3 regions of the Alteribacillus sp. HJP-4 genome follow, and region 1 is predicted to be linked to each of the others. Evidence: predicted binding sites of a transcription regulator. Region 1 holds the regulator's gene; each other region holds the start of a gene.

Evidence for each region. The regulator CtsR, encoded in region 1, represses protease genes until heat stress. The targets are predictions, from matches to a motif close to ATGGTCAATAAAGGTCAAACA.
Region 2: a site for CtsR is predicted at 3,237-3,257, ahead of clpP (ATP-dependent Clp endopeptidase proteolytic subunit ClpP). Genes of this name have one in related genera too.
Region 3: a site for CtsR is predicted at 2,133-2,153, ahead of ACE4RR_RS15480 (ATP-dependent Clp protease ATP-binding subunit). Genes of this name have one in related genera too.

What each region holds. Positions count from the first base shown of each region.
Region 1 covers NZ_JBHIKY010000015.1:85,986-90,173, reverse strand. The annotation lists gene ACE4RR_RS14460 (hypothetical protein) at 1-109, shown strand, start outside; gene ACE4RR_RS14455 (MgtC/SapB family protein) at 340-1,047, shown strand; gene ACE4RR_RS14450 (CtsR family transcriptional regulator) at 1,195-1,659, shown strand; gene mcsA (protein-arginine kinase activator protein McsA) at 1,683-2,225, shown strand; gene mcsB (protein-arginine kinase McsB) at 2,225-3,298, shown strand; gene clpC (ATP-dependent protease ATP-binding subunit ClpC) at 3,326-4,188, shown strand, end outside.
Region 2 covers NZ_JBHIKY010000003.1:99,715-103,902, reverse strand. The annotation lists gene ACE4RR_RS03545 (gluconeogenesis factor YvcK family protein) at 1-917, shown strand, start outside; gene whiA (DNA-binding protein WhiA) at 963-1,925, shown strand; gene ACE4RR_RS03535 (HPr family phosphocarrier protein) at 1,971-2,228, shown strand; gene clpP (ATP-dependent Clp endopeptidase proteolytic subunit ClpP) at 2,555-3,133, opposite strand; gene rpoN (RNA polymerase factor sigma-54) at 3,572-4,188, shown strand, end outside.
Region 3 covers NZ_JBHIKY010000018.1:38,478-42,665, forward strand. The annotation lists gene ACE4RR_RS15460 (enoyl-CoA hydratase/isomerase family protein) at 1-107, shown strand, start outside; gene hemQ (hydrogen peroxide-dependent heme synthase) at 241-990, shown strand; gene ACE4RR_RS15470 (cell wall hydrolase) at 1,091-1,516, shown strand; gene gerQ (spore coat protein GerQ) at 1,532-1,969, shown strand; gene ACE4RR_RS15480 (ATP-dependent Clp protease ATP-binding subunit) at 2,269-4,188, shown strand, end outside.

The sequences.
Region 1 (4,188 bases):
GTCATCCGGGGGAAACCCCACCCCGGGACGGGAAACGAGAGAGGTGCGGTGGAAAGTGACAGCTCAAAGCGGGAAACGCCTTCAACAAAAGAGGAAACACGTCATGTAAAGAGTGAAAAGCTGTCCCAAAGCGGGAAACGACTCCCCTGGGCGGGATAACCACGACAAGAATGGGATATCCGATCCTAAAGCGGTCTTTCAATCAAACGTTCGATTGAAGATCCACCAAAAAGGGAAAGTAAAATAATCTCGAAAACAAAAATGAACGATTCTAATAAACATATTATAATTGGAATAAGAAAGAATCGTATCCATACACTCATATGAAGGGGGCGCCATATGGATGCTTTTATAACCGACGACTCTTATATAATTTTCATACGCATTTTAATTGCTGCTTTCCTGGCGGGGTTAATTGGAATGGAAAGAGAATACAAGCGTCACCCTGCAGGATTCCGGACACATCTGTTAGTAGGAACAGGAGCATGTCTTGCGATGTTGATGGCTTTATTTGGATTTCAGCCGTACCTCGAAGAAAACGCGGATATTTCAGCGTATGACCCTTCCCGTCTCGCCTCTTATGTTATCAGCGGGGTCGGTTTTCTTGGAGCAGGCACCATTATTGTACAGGGTGCTTCAATTCGGGGGCTTACAACCGCTGCATCTATTTGGGTGGTAGCCGCGATTGGGCTGGCAGCTGGAGCCGGAATGTATTTTGCTGCAAGCTTTACAACGCTTCTCGTGCTGCTCAGCCTGTTATTTCTTAATCATGTTGATCGATTTTTTTCCTCAACAAAAGAACAGATAGTTGTTGTACAGACGAACAAAAAGATAAAGACATTATCTGCGCTTGTTACTGTATTTGAAACACATGATGTAATGATAAAAAAAATTAAAGGAACACGGGAAAAAGTCGGGGAGAAAGAGGGAGTGAACTATACTTTTGAAGTCTCTCTTCCAAAAGGAGCCGACCGATCTCTACTGCACGAGGAACTGCAATACGTGGAAGGAATTTTAGAGATTGAAATGCGGCACTCGCGGGAATAAAAAAATGCATAGCGTTAATAATGAAGAGGCCGTCTGCTTGAATTTTGCAGACGGTTGTATTATATTTTAATTATAGTCAAAGATAGTCAAGGTCAAAAGGGGAACAGAAATATATGCTGGGAATAGCGACGAAAGGAGGTCGCCGCCTTGAGAAATATTTCGGATATTATTGAGAGTTATTTGAAGCAGATTTTAACAAAAAGTGAAAAAGACTTGATAGAAATTAAACGCAGTGAATTGGCAAAGCAGTTTGAATGCGTGCCTTCTCAGATTAATTATGTAATCAGCACCCGGTTTACAACAGAAAAAGGCTACTTAGTAGAGAGTAAACGCGGTGGTGGCGGGTATATCCGTATTACTCGAGTGAAGCTTGATGACCATGCTGAATTGATTTCTCAATTATTAAACTTAATTGGAGAAGGAATTGATCAGCTGACAGCCGAAAGTATTATTATGCGGATATATGAGGAAGAGATTGTGTCAAAACGAGAGGCTAAATTAATGCTCGCAGCGACAGATAGAAATATTTTGTCGTTAAAGTATGCAGGAGACAGGGACGTTATTCGTGCCAATATTTTAAAAGCAATGCTGCAGAGCTTACGCATAAAATAACGAGATTGAAAGGAGGGGGCTATATGCTCTGTCAGGAATGTCAGGAGCGCCCGGCTTCTCTGCATTTCACGAAAATCGTAAATGGCCAGAAAGCGGAAATGCATTTATGTGATGAGTGCGCAAGAGATAAGGGTGAAAATATACCAGGGTCTAACAGTTATTCTATCCATGACCTGCTTTCTGGTCTGTTAAATTTCGAGCAGCCACTCAGCAGTGGATCACCATCGGCCCGTTCCGCCCAAGTGAAGCCTTTAGTGTGTGAACATTGCGGTTTATCCTACGATCAATTTGCAAAAAAAGGAAGATTCGGCTGTTCTGGATGTTATCAGACATTCGATAAAAAGCTCGATCCTATCTTTAAGCGGGTCCACAGTGGGAATCATCGGCACGCGGGTAAGGTGCCTAAGCGAACCGGCGGGAAAATAAAAATACAAAAAGAAATTGAACACCAAAGAGAGAAGCTTAGGCTGCTTATCGAACAGGAAGAGTTTGAACAGGCTGCAGAGGTCAGAGACCATATTCGATCGCTCGAGACGGATATGCATGAAGGAAAGGGGGATGAATGATGTCACTTCAACGATTTATTTCCGAAGCCATAAGTCCCTGGATGAAAAATGAAACCGGCCCAGAAGGAGATATTGTACTTAGCTCAAGAATTCGTTTTGCCAGAAACTTTGATCAATATCCTTTTCCTATCATCGCTTCTGCAGAATCAGCAGGTACTTTACTGCACTATGTAGAAAAAGAAATACAAGCGGATGGCAGCCGATCTGCCGGCACTCTTGAGATATTGAAAATGGATGAATTGTCCTCCAATGAAAAACGGGTGCTGGTGGAAAAGCATTTAATTAGTCCGCACCTTTCAGAGAAATCCAAAGAAGGGGCTGTACTGCTGAGTGAGGATGAGTCTGTCAGCATTATGGTTAATGAGGAGGATCATTTAAGAATTCAATGTCTGTTTAGAGGTTTTCAGCTGCAGGAAGGGCTGGTGCTTGCTAATAGTATTGACGACTGGATGGAGGAAAAGGTAACTTATGCCTTTGATGAAAAGCGTGGTTATCTAACAAGTTGTCCGACAAATGTCGGTACCGGCCTCAGAGCTTCTGTTATGATGCATCTCCCTGCCCTGGTCATGACGAAGCAATTAAATAGAATTCTCCCTGCAATTAACCAGCTTGGCTTCGTCGTAAGAGGTATTTATGGAGAAGGAAGTGAAGCACTTGGAAATCTTTTTCAAGTATCAAATCAGATGACACTTGGTAAGTCTGAGGAAGATATTGTAGAGGATCTGCAGGGAGTGGTAATGCAGCTCATCCAAAAGGAACGATCAGCCAGAGAAGCGCTGCTGCGTTCCTCGAAAATGCAGATGATGGATAGAGTCTACCGGTCTTATGGACTCCTTTCAAACAGCAGGATTATGGAATCAAAAGAGGCGGCAAAACGCCTTTCAGATGTAAGGCTTGGTATCGATCTAGATTTGATCGAAGGTTTATCGGGTAATATCCTTAATGAACTTATGATTTTAACACAGCCTGGGTTTTTACAACAGTATGCTGGAAAAGGACTCTCACCGGAGGAACGTGATGTCAGGCGGGCAGCTCTTATCCGTGAACGTATACAACTGGAAGAAAATAAGTAGTACCTATATCTTGGAGGTGGATGATCAATGATGTTTGGACGATTTACAGAACGGGCGCAGAAGGTTCTTGCTTTGGCGCAGGAAGAAGCGATCCGTCTTGGCCATAGCAATATCGGAACAGAACACATTCTATTGGGGTTGATCAGAGAAGGTGAAGGTATCGCAGCAAAGGCACTGCAGGCACTGAACCTCGGATCAGACCAAATACAGAAAGAAGTAGAATCACTAATTGGTACAGGACAGGAAGGCTCAAAAACGATTCATTACACTCCACGGGCCAAAAAGGTAATTGAACTTTCTATGGATGAAGCGCGGAAGCTTGGGCATTCATACGTGGGAACAGAGCATATCCTGCTGGGACTTATTCGTGAAGGCGAAGGTGTCGCTGCAAGAGTACTGAATAATCTCGGTGTCAGCTTGAACAAAGCAAGACAGCAGGTGCTGCAGCTGCTTGGCAGCAATGAATCCTCTGGAGGCAGCCCGCAGCAGGCTTCAGCGGCAGGCTCCTCCAACGCCAATACTCCTACCCTCGACAGTCTGGCAAGAGATCTTACAGCTGTAGCGAAGGAGGAAGGCCTTGATCCGGTGATCGGCCGCAGTAAAGAGATTGAGCGTGTCATTCAAGTTTTAAGCCGCCGGACGAAAAATAACCCGGTGTTAATCGGGGAGCCGGGCGTTGGTAAGACTGCAATTGCAGAAGGTCTCGCCCAGGCGATCATCGAAAATGAAGTGCCGGAAATTCTTCGCAATAAGCGAGTGATGACCCTGGATATGGGGACGGTTGTCGCCGGCACGAAATACCGCGGCGAATTTGAAGACCGTTTGAAAAAAGTGATGGAAGAAATCCGGCAGGCAGCTAATGTTGTTCTATTCATCGACGAACTGCACAC
Region 2 (4,188 bases), on a different contig from region 1:
GCGGAGGTACCGGACTTTCAGTACTTTTACGCGGATTGAAAAATTTCCCTGTGGACATCACGGCGATTGTAACGGTGGCAGATGATGGAGGAAGCTCCGGCCGTCTGCGCAAGGAATTGAACATCCCGCCCCCCGGTGATGTAAGAAATGTACTAATTGCTCTGGCTGAAGTAGAACCGATGATTGAACAATTATTTCAGCACCGCTTTGAAAATGGGCATGGTCTCACAGGCCATTCACTCGGAAATCTTCTCCTGGCCGGTATGACCTCCATTACAGGAGACTTTGCGAGAGGCATCAGTGAGCTTAGTACTGTACTAAATGTGAGGGGAAAAGTATTTCCTGCCTCTAATCAAAGCATCGAGCTTCATGCAGAAATGACCGATGGATCAGTAGTTTCTGGTGAATCCACTATTCCAAAATCAATGAAGGTTATTAAAAAAGTATTTTTAACGCCGAAAGCGGTGGAACCGCTGCCAGAAAGCTTAGAAGCAATTCAGGAAGCGGACTTGATCGTGCTCGGTCCGGGAAGCTTGTATACGAGCATTCTTCCAAATCTGCTTGTTCCCGGCATTTCAGAAGCAATTCAAGCTGCTGATGCACGTAAAATATATATATGCAATGTGATGACTCAACCCGGAGAAACAGACGGATTCACAGTCTCTGATCATATTGCTGCCATCAATACTCATACTGGCGGCAGACTGATGGAAACGGTATTTGTTAATAATGGTCATATTCCTGAGGATATTATCAAAAACTATGCAGAAGAGCATGCGGAGCCGGTCGAATGTGATGAAGATCGAATCCGTACCCTTGGCTGCAGAATAGTACAGGATGAATTTATGCTTCGAAAGGGAGCAATCCTGAGGCACGATGCTCTAAAGGTTTCGCAGGCATTACTTACAGAATTATAATTTCTGCTGATACAGACATGGAAGGAAGAAGGCGGTGAAGGAACCATGTCATCTTTTGCAGCTATGACTAAAAAGGAGTTAACCCAGCTTGAATCGGATGATTGCTGCGCAAAAGCCGAGCTTGCCGCCCTGATCAGAATGAATGGCTCCATATCATTTGGAAACGGGCAGCTTCAGTTGGATGTTTCAACAGAAAACGCAGCGATTGCCCGACGAATATATACCCTTATTAAAAGAGTATTCCCCGGCATTTCTGTTGAGCTTTTCGTCCGAAAAAAAATGCGGCTGAAAAAAAACAACGTCTACATGGTGAGGATGAAGGAAAAAGCGAAGGAGCTATTAAGTGAACTGAATATCATGCAGGATGGGTTTCAATTTATCCGGTTCATTTCTCCTGCGATTATCAGTGACACATGCTGCAAACGGGCTTACCTACGAGGAGCTTTTCTCGCAGGAGGGTCTATCAATCATCCGGACACTTCCTCATACCATTTGGAAATATTTTCCTTATATGAAGAGCATAACATAGCCCTGCGAGGACTATTGAATGAATTTCATCTAGCTTCAAAAAGTTTAGAAAGAAAAAAAGGGTTTATACTTTATATTAAAGAAAGTGAAAGAATCTCAGAATTTTTGAATGTAATTGGTGCTCATCAAGCGCTGCTGTATTTTGAAGATGTAAGAATCATGAAGGATATGAGAAATTCGGTCAACCGACTGGTGAACTGTGAGACTGCCAATTTAAATAAAACAGTAGGTGCCGCTTTAAGGCAGATTGAAAACATTGAACTGGTGGACGAGGAAATTGGTCTTGAAAACCTGCCCGACAAAATCCGCGAAATTGCAGAAATGCGCGTTAAGCATCAGGATGTGACGCTGAAGGAGCTCGGAGAGATAATCCCGAGCGGGCCCGTGAGTAAATCCGGTGTCAATCACCGCCTCCGAAAAATTGACGAATTAGCGAAAAAAATTCGGAATGGAGAAACGATTTCATATGAGAAAGCGTAAACAAAAGAATGATAACTTTTGCTATAGAGAATGGAGGAGATACGATTGATAGAAAAAACAGCCGAAGTAAAATTAAAAACGGGCCTGCAGGCAAGACCAGCTGCATTGTTTGTGCAAGAAGCCAATCGTTTTAATTCGGACGTAATTATTGAAAAAGGCGGAAAAAAAGTTAATGCCAAAAGTATTATGGGTATGATGAGCCTTGCTGTGCGTACCGGTGAAACGATCCATTTAATTGTCGACGGCAATGATGAAAAAGAAGCGTCAGAGGCACTTACGGCTTTTGTTGCAAAAGAAGAATAACGCAAAAAGCTCCGGCGCCATTCAGCTGCCGGGGCTTTTTGTGCAGCACGGTCCCCGGAATGTTATCTGGATGATTTTCCTGAAATAATATGTTGGCCGGGTGGTTCTTTTTCGGCGTCATTGCTGTAGCCGGAGAGGAGATCCGTTATTTGATTAATCTCAAAAATGCCAATATTGGAACCTGTGTCCGGCAAAATCTTAATACCATACTGTTGCGGAACATGTGGCCGGAGAAACAGCTGTAACTGCCTGCTGCTCAATATATTCGAAGGTACCAGGAATGATCACTAAAAAACCGCTGCGACAGCTGTCGCAGCGGTAAACTATTACTTATATAATACTTCATCAATCAAGCCGTATTTCTTGGAGTCCTCAGCACTCATGAAGTTATCACGGTCTGTGTCGCGTTCGATTACCTCCAGCGGCTGGCCGGTACGTTCTGCAAGAATTTTGTTCAGCTTCTCGCGCATTTGAATAATGCGGCGTGCATGAATTTCAATGTCTGAAGCCTGCCCCTGCGTTCCGCCCAGCGGCTGGTGAATCATTACTTCACTGTTCGGCAGTGCGAATCGCTTACCAGGCTCTCCGGCGGTTAAAAGAAAGGCTCCCATGGAAGCAGCCATACCTACACAAATAGTAGAGACTTTTGGTTTAATGTGCTGCATCGTATCATAAATCGCCATACCTGAAGTAATAGATCCGCCCGGACTGTTAATGTATAAGGAAATATCTTTTTCCGGATCATCGGCTGCCAGGAAAAGAAGCTGAGCTACAATAGAGTTGGAAATATTGTCATCGATGCCTGACCCGAGCATAATGATTCTGTCCTTGAGAAGGCGGGAGTAAATATCATACGCGCGCTCGCCCCGATTTGTCTGTTCAATAACTGTTGGTATTAAGTTCATATCCAATTCATCCTCCTGTCATATCATACTTTATTTTGATTTTTTATGGCTGGTCAGCAAAGCAGCCACTAAGTATCTTAGCTGATATTTTTATCATACTCCAATGGTCAATAATGGTCAAATAAAAAGGCAGGGAGAAAAAATATCATTTTATCGTCCCCGGCTGTCATAACCCATATTATTGCTCGGACAGTAGTTATAAGTTTTCGCCAAGCTGTTCATAAACCCTGCCTCTATCATAACCTTTTTTCGAATTGTTCAAACTTGTAAGGAGCCGTCAGGTTTTCTGCCATCATTTAATAGAATATTCGAACATTAAGGCCTTACATTGCGTTACAATAGTAATAGTATTGATACAAAATGACATCTTCCACAAAAGGACACATATGATATAATAGCGTGTAGTAAGCGCTTACAACACAGAGAGGAGGAAGCGCTGTGAATTTAGAGATGGGATTGTTTCAACAACAAACGATGAAGCTCGTCATGACGCAGGAACTGCGACAGGCAATTTCACTATTACAGCTTTCAACGCTGGAGCTGTCCGAATATATTGAAGAACAGGCGCTTGAAAATCCTTTAATCGACATTCAGGAAGCGACTTCTCCATTAAAAGAAGAACCAAGGTACGACATGCCGGTGATGTGGAACGATGAGTCCCCGGAATTTCAGGAAAAAGAGGAGCAGGAGCAGCAGTCGCCTTTTGACAGACTTATTGATACGGAGGATTCCCTGACTGACTATTTAATTCAGCAAATAAGATTTCTTGATATTTCAAAAAAAGATATGAAAATGCTGTTATATCTCGTCAGCAATGTCGGAGACAACGGATATTTAGAAGGAACATTTGAAGAAATGGCCGTTCGTTTTTCTGTGACGAGAAATGAATATGAGGGCTGGATCAAAACGCTGCAATCACTGGAACCCGCTGGAGTGGGGGCAAGATCTCTGCAGGAATGCCTGCTGCTGCAGCTTGAAAGAAAAACACCGAGCTTTCCTTTAGCGGAAACGATCATACGTGAACACCTCGAAGAGCTTGCAGAGCGCAAATGGAC
Region 3 (4,188 bases), on a different contig from region 1:
AAAGCCTCGCAGAGGTACTCGAAATGGAAGTATCAGCTCAGACTGCCGCCGGCCAGACCGAAGAACACAAGCAGGCAATTAAGCGATTTGTCGACAAGAGAAAGTAAGTTTATTAAAAGGGACACTTCTGCATGCCGTCATTTTCACTACCAGCATTTCTATGTCCTTCATTCGTTGTAGACCAGTAATTTATGATATAGTTGAAATCGGAAAAAGGATGACATAAGGAGTGATTCAACAATGAGTGAAGCTTCACAAACATTGGATGGATGGTATTGCCTGCATGATTTTCGTAATATGGACTGGGCTTCCTGGAAAACTCTTTCGAGTGAAAAACGCCAGAGCATCCTTCATGAATTTATACAGATGATCGGGGAATGGCAGGACGTAGAAAATCAGGAGCGCGGCAGTCACGCACTCTATACCATTGTCGGCCAGAAAGCTGATTTTATGATGATGGTGCTGCGACCGACATTAAATGATCTAAATGATATAGAAAATGCATTTAATAAATCTGGGCTGGCAGAATATACAATTCCCACATATTCATATGTATCCGTCGTAGAACTCGGCAACTATATGCCGCCGAAAGACGGCAGTGACCCGCTCGATAATCCTGAGCTTCGTGCAAGAATTTTCCCGATTCTTCCTAAATGGAATCATGTCTGCTTTTATCCAATGGATAAAAAACGAGAAGGCAATGACAACTGGTACTCTCTGCCGATGAAGGAGCGGCGTGAACTCATGCGCGCTCACGGGATGACCGGCCGTAAGTACGCCGGAAAGATAAAGCAGATTATTACCGGATCCACCGGTTTTGACGATTGGGAATGGAGCGTTACCCTGTTTGCTCATGACGCTCTGCAATTTAAGAAAATAGTTTACGAGATGCGGTTTGATGAAGTCTCAGCCCGCTACGGAGATTTCGGAGCCTTCTATGTCGGGAATATTCTTCTCCCAGAAAAAATCGAAGCTTTCTTTTACGTGTAAAAGCTGTGCAGCCGCACAGCTTTTTTTATTCATAACCTGCCTTCCCTTTTCATACATTGTGATAATGGCATGCAAGCATCTATGAAAATGAGGTGATCGCGTGGCGGTCGTTCAGGCAAACGAAGAGGACATGAAAATGCTTGCCCGATTAATGAGAGCGGAAGCAGAAGGAGAAGGTGTACAGGGCATGCTGCTGGCCGGAAATGTAATGGTCAACCGGGTTTTTGCCTCCTGTATTGATTTCACGGATATTCGTACGATTCCGCAGATGGCTTTTCAATCCCCCGGCGGATTTGAAGCTGTTCAAAAAGGTTATTTTTATCAGCGGGCACGTGATAAAGAAATTAGACTGGCCCGCAGGCTGGTGAACGGCGAGCGATTTTCACCAGCACAAGAATCGCTGTGGTTTTTCCGTCCTGCCGGTGAATGTCCAGCCCAATGGTTCGGACAGCCGAACGTTGGACGTTTTAAGGCCCATTGTTTCTTTTCCCCTACTTATGCAGATTGCCCCGATGTATATCGGTAAAAAAGGAGGAAAATTATGTATAACTATAATTCATGGTATGGCTATCCTGTGCAGGGCTATTATCCCCAGTATGACATGCGTCAAAATGGAAACGGAAATGGGAACGGGAATGGGAATGGGAATGGGAATGGGAATGGGAATGGAAACGGGAATGGCGGAATGCTGCCGATCGAACAATCATATATTGAAAATATTCTCCGTTTAAACCGCGGCAAACCGGCAACTGTGTATATGACTTTTGAAAACAATCCAGACTGGAGCTCGATGGTTTTTCAAGGCATTATTGAAGAAGCCGGCCGCGATCATATCGTATTGAGCGATCCCGATAATGGCAAGTGGTATTTGTTATTGATGGTGTATCTTGACTACATCGTTTTTGATGAGGAAATTGATTATGAGTATCCATTTGACGGCGGCGGTCAGTCTCAGATGGGCACCTACTCTCCCCGCTGAGCAGGATTTGTTTAAAAATCAAACATGTGTGATATAGTGCACCTACAGAAAATTCCATGAACAGCGCAGGCCAACAGGCAGCGCTGTTTTCTCATTTTCTTTTTAAAAATTTTTTAAGCATTCCACTTGAAAGTCAAAAAAGGTCAGGATATAATATGTTTACAAGGTCAAAGATAGTCAAAGTTAAGGCTGATCATTTGTCCTTGAAAAAAATACGTTATCTTTTTAACCCCAACAAAAAGTTTTAAAATAATCGAGCTGTATATATTGAACAATTAAACAAGGAGGAACGAATGATGATGAGATGTGAACATTGTAATGAACGTCAAGCACGTATCGAATTGAATATGAACATTAACGGACATCAGCAAAAAATGCACTTATGCGAAGCGTGCTACCGCGAAATTCGCAGCCAGTTGAAGCAGCCTTCCGGCCAAAGCGGCCAGGGCCAGCCTCATCCATTCGATCAGTTTTTCGGAGGAATGATGAACGGCCAGGCAGCACAGGACCAGCCCGGCCAGAGCCAGACAGCTGCCGGCGGAGGCAAAGGCGGACTAATTGATGAACTCGGTAAAAACCTTTCTGATGCTGCCCGTGCCGGTCTGATCGACCCGGTAATCGGCCGCAATAATGAAGTAGAACGAGTCATTGAAACGTTGAACCGCCGCAATAAAAACAATCCGGTTCTTATCGGTGAGCCAGGTGTCGGTAAGACTGCGATTGCTGAAGGCCTTGCCTTAAAAATTTCAGACGGACAAGTACCGAATAAATTGAAAAATAAAGATATTTATCTGCTTGATGTCACCTCTCTCGTGGCAAACACAGGCATCCGCGGTCAATTTGAAGAGCGGATGAAGCAGCTTCTGAAAGAATTACAGGAGCGCCAGGATGTCATTGTCTTTATTGATGAAATTCATCAAATTGTAGGTGCTGGATCAGCGGAAGGTTCTTCTGACGCCGGCAATATAATGAAACCTGCGCTCGCACGCGGTGAAATTCAGGTGATCGGTGCAACCACCCTTTCCGAATACCGTAAAATCGAAAAGGATGCTGCCCTCGAACGTCGCTTCCAGCCGGTTATGGTTAATGAACCTAACCTTGAGGACGCAGTTGCCATTATGAAGGGGTTAAAGGATAACTACGAAAAGTATCATAAGGTCCGCTATACGGAGGAAGCATTGAAAGCATGTGTCACACTTTCCAGCCGTTATATTCAGGACCGCTTCCTTCCAGATAAAGCGATCGATTTAATGGATGAAGCCGGTTCAAAAATCAACCTCGCTCACAGTGAAGAGGATACTAATGAACTGCAAAGCCGCCTTGAACAGATTGCGGTGGAAAAAGAAAAAGCAACCCAGCAGGAAAACTACGAAAAGGCAGCCAAGCTGAGGGATGAGGAAACTAAGCTTCAGCAGCAATTAAAGGATTCTGAAACATCCAATATACCTGCGGAAGAAAAGGCTGTCGTCGATGTGGAAACAATTCAGCAGATAGTGGAAGGCAAAACCGGTATTCCAGTGCGCCGGCTTCAAAAAGACGAACAGCAAAAAATGAAGGATCTTCCTGATCGGCTGCGTTCCAGCGTGATCGGGCAGGAAAAAGCGGTCGACAAGGTCTCCCGTGCCATCCGCCGCAATCGTGCCGGCCTGCGCCGCGGCAGTCGTCCAATCGGGTCCTTCCTGTTTGTGGGACCAACCGGCGTAGGGAAAACCGAGCTGTCAAAATCCCTTGCACGTGAAATGTTCGGGGATGAAGAATCGATGATTCGTCTTGATATGAGTGAATATATGGAGAAGCATTCTGTTTCTAAACTGATAGGCTCCCCTCCAGGTTATGTTGGACACGATGATGCCGGTCAATTAACAGAACAGGTACGAAGAAAGCCTTACAGCATTATTCTGCTTGATGAAATTGAAAAAGCGCATCCGGATGTACAGCACATGTTCCTGCAGATTATGGAAGACGGCCGCCTGACAGACAGTCAGGGACGAACAGTAAGCTTTAAAGACACGGTACTGATCATGACGTCTAATGCCGGGACCGCGCTTAAGAAAGTCACTGTAGGCTTTGGAAATTCTGAAGATATTGAGCCAAAAATAACTGAGTCCCTCGGTGACTATTTCAAGCCAGAATTTCTGAACCGATTTGACAGCATCGTTACCTTCAAGGAATTAGCACAGGACGACCTTGTAACCATTGTCGATCTTATGCTTGCCGAA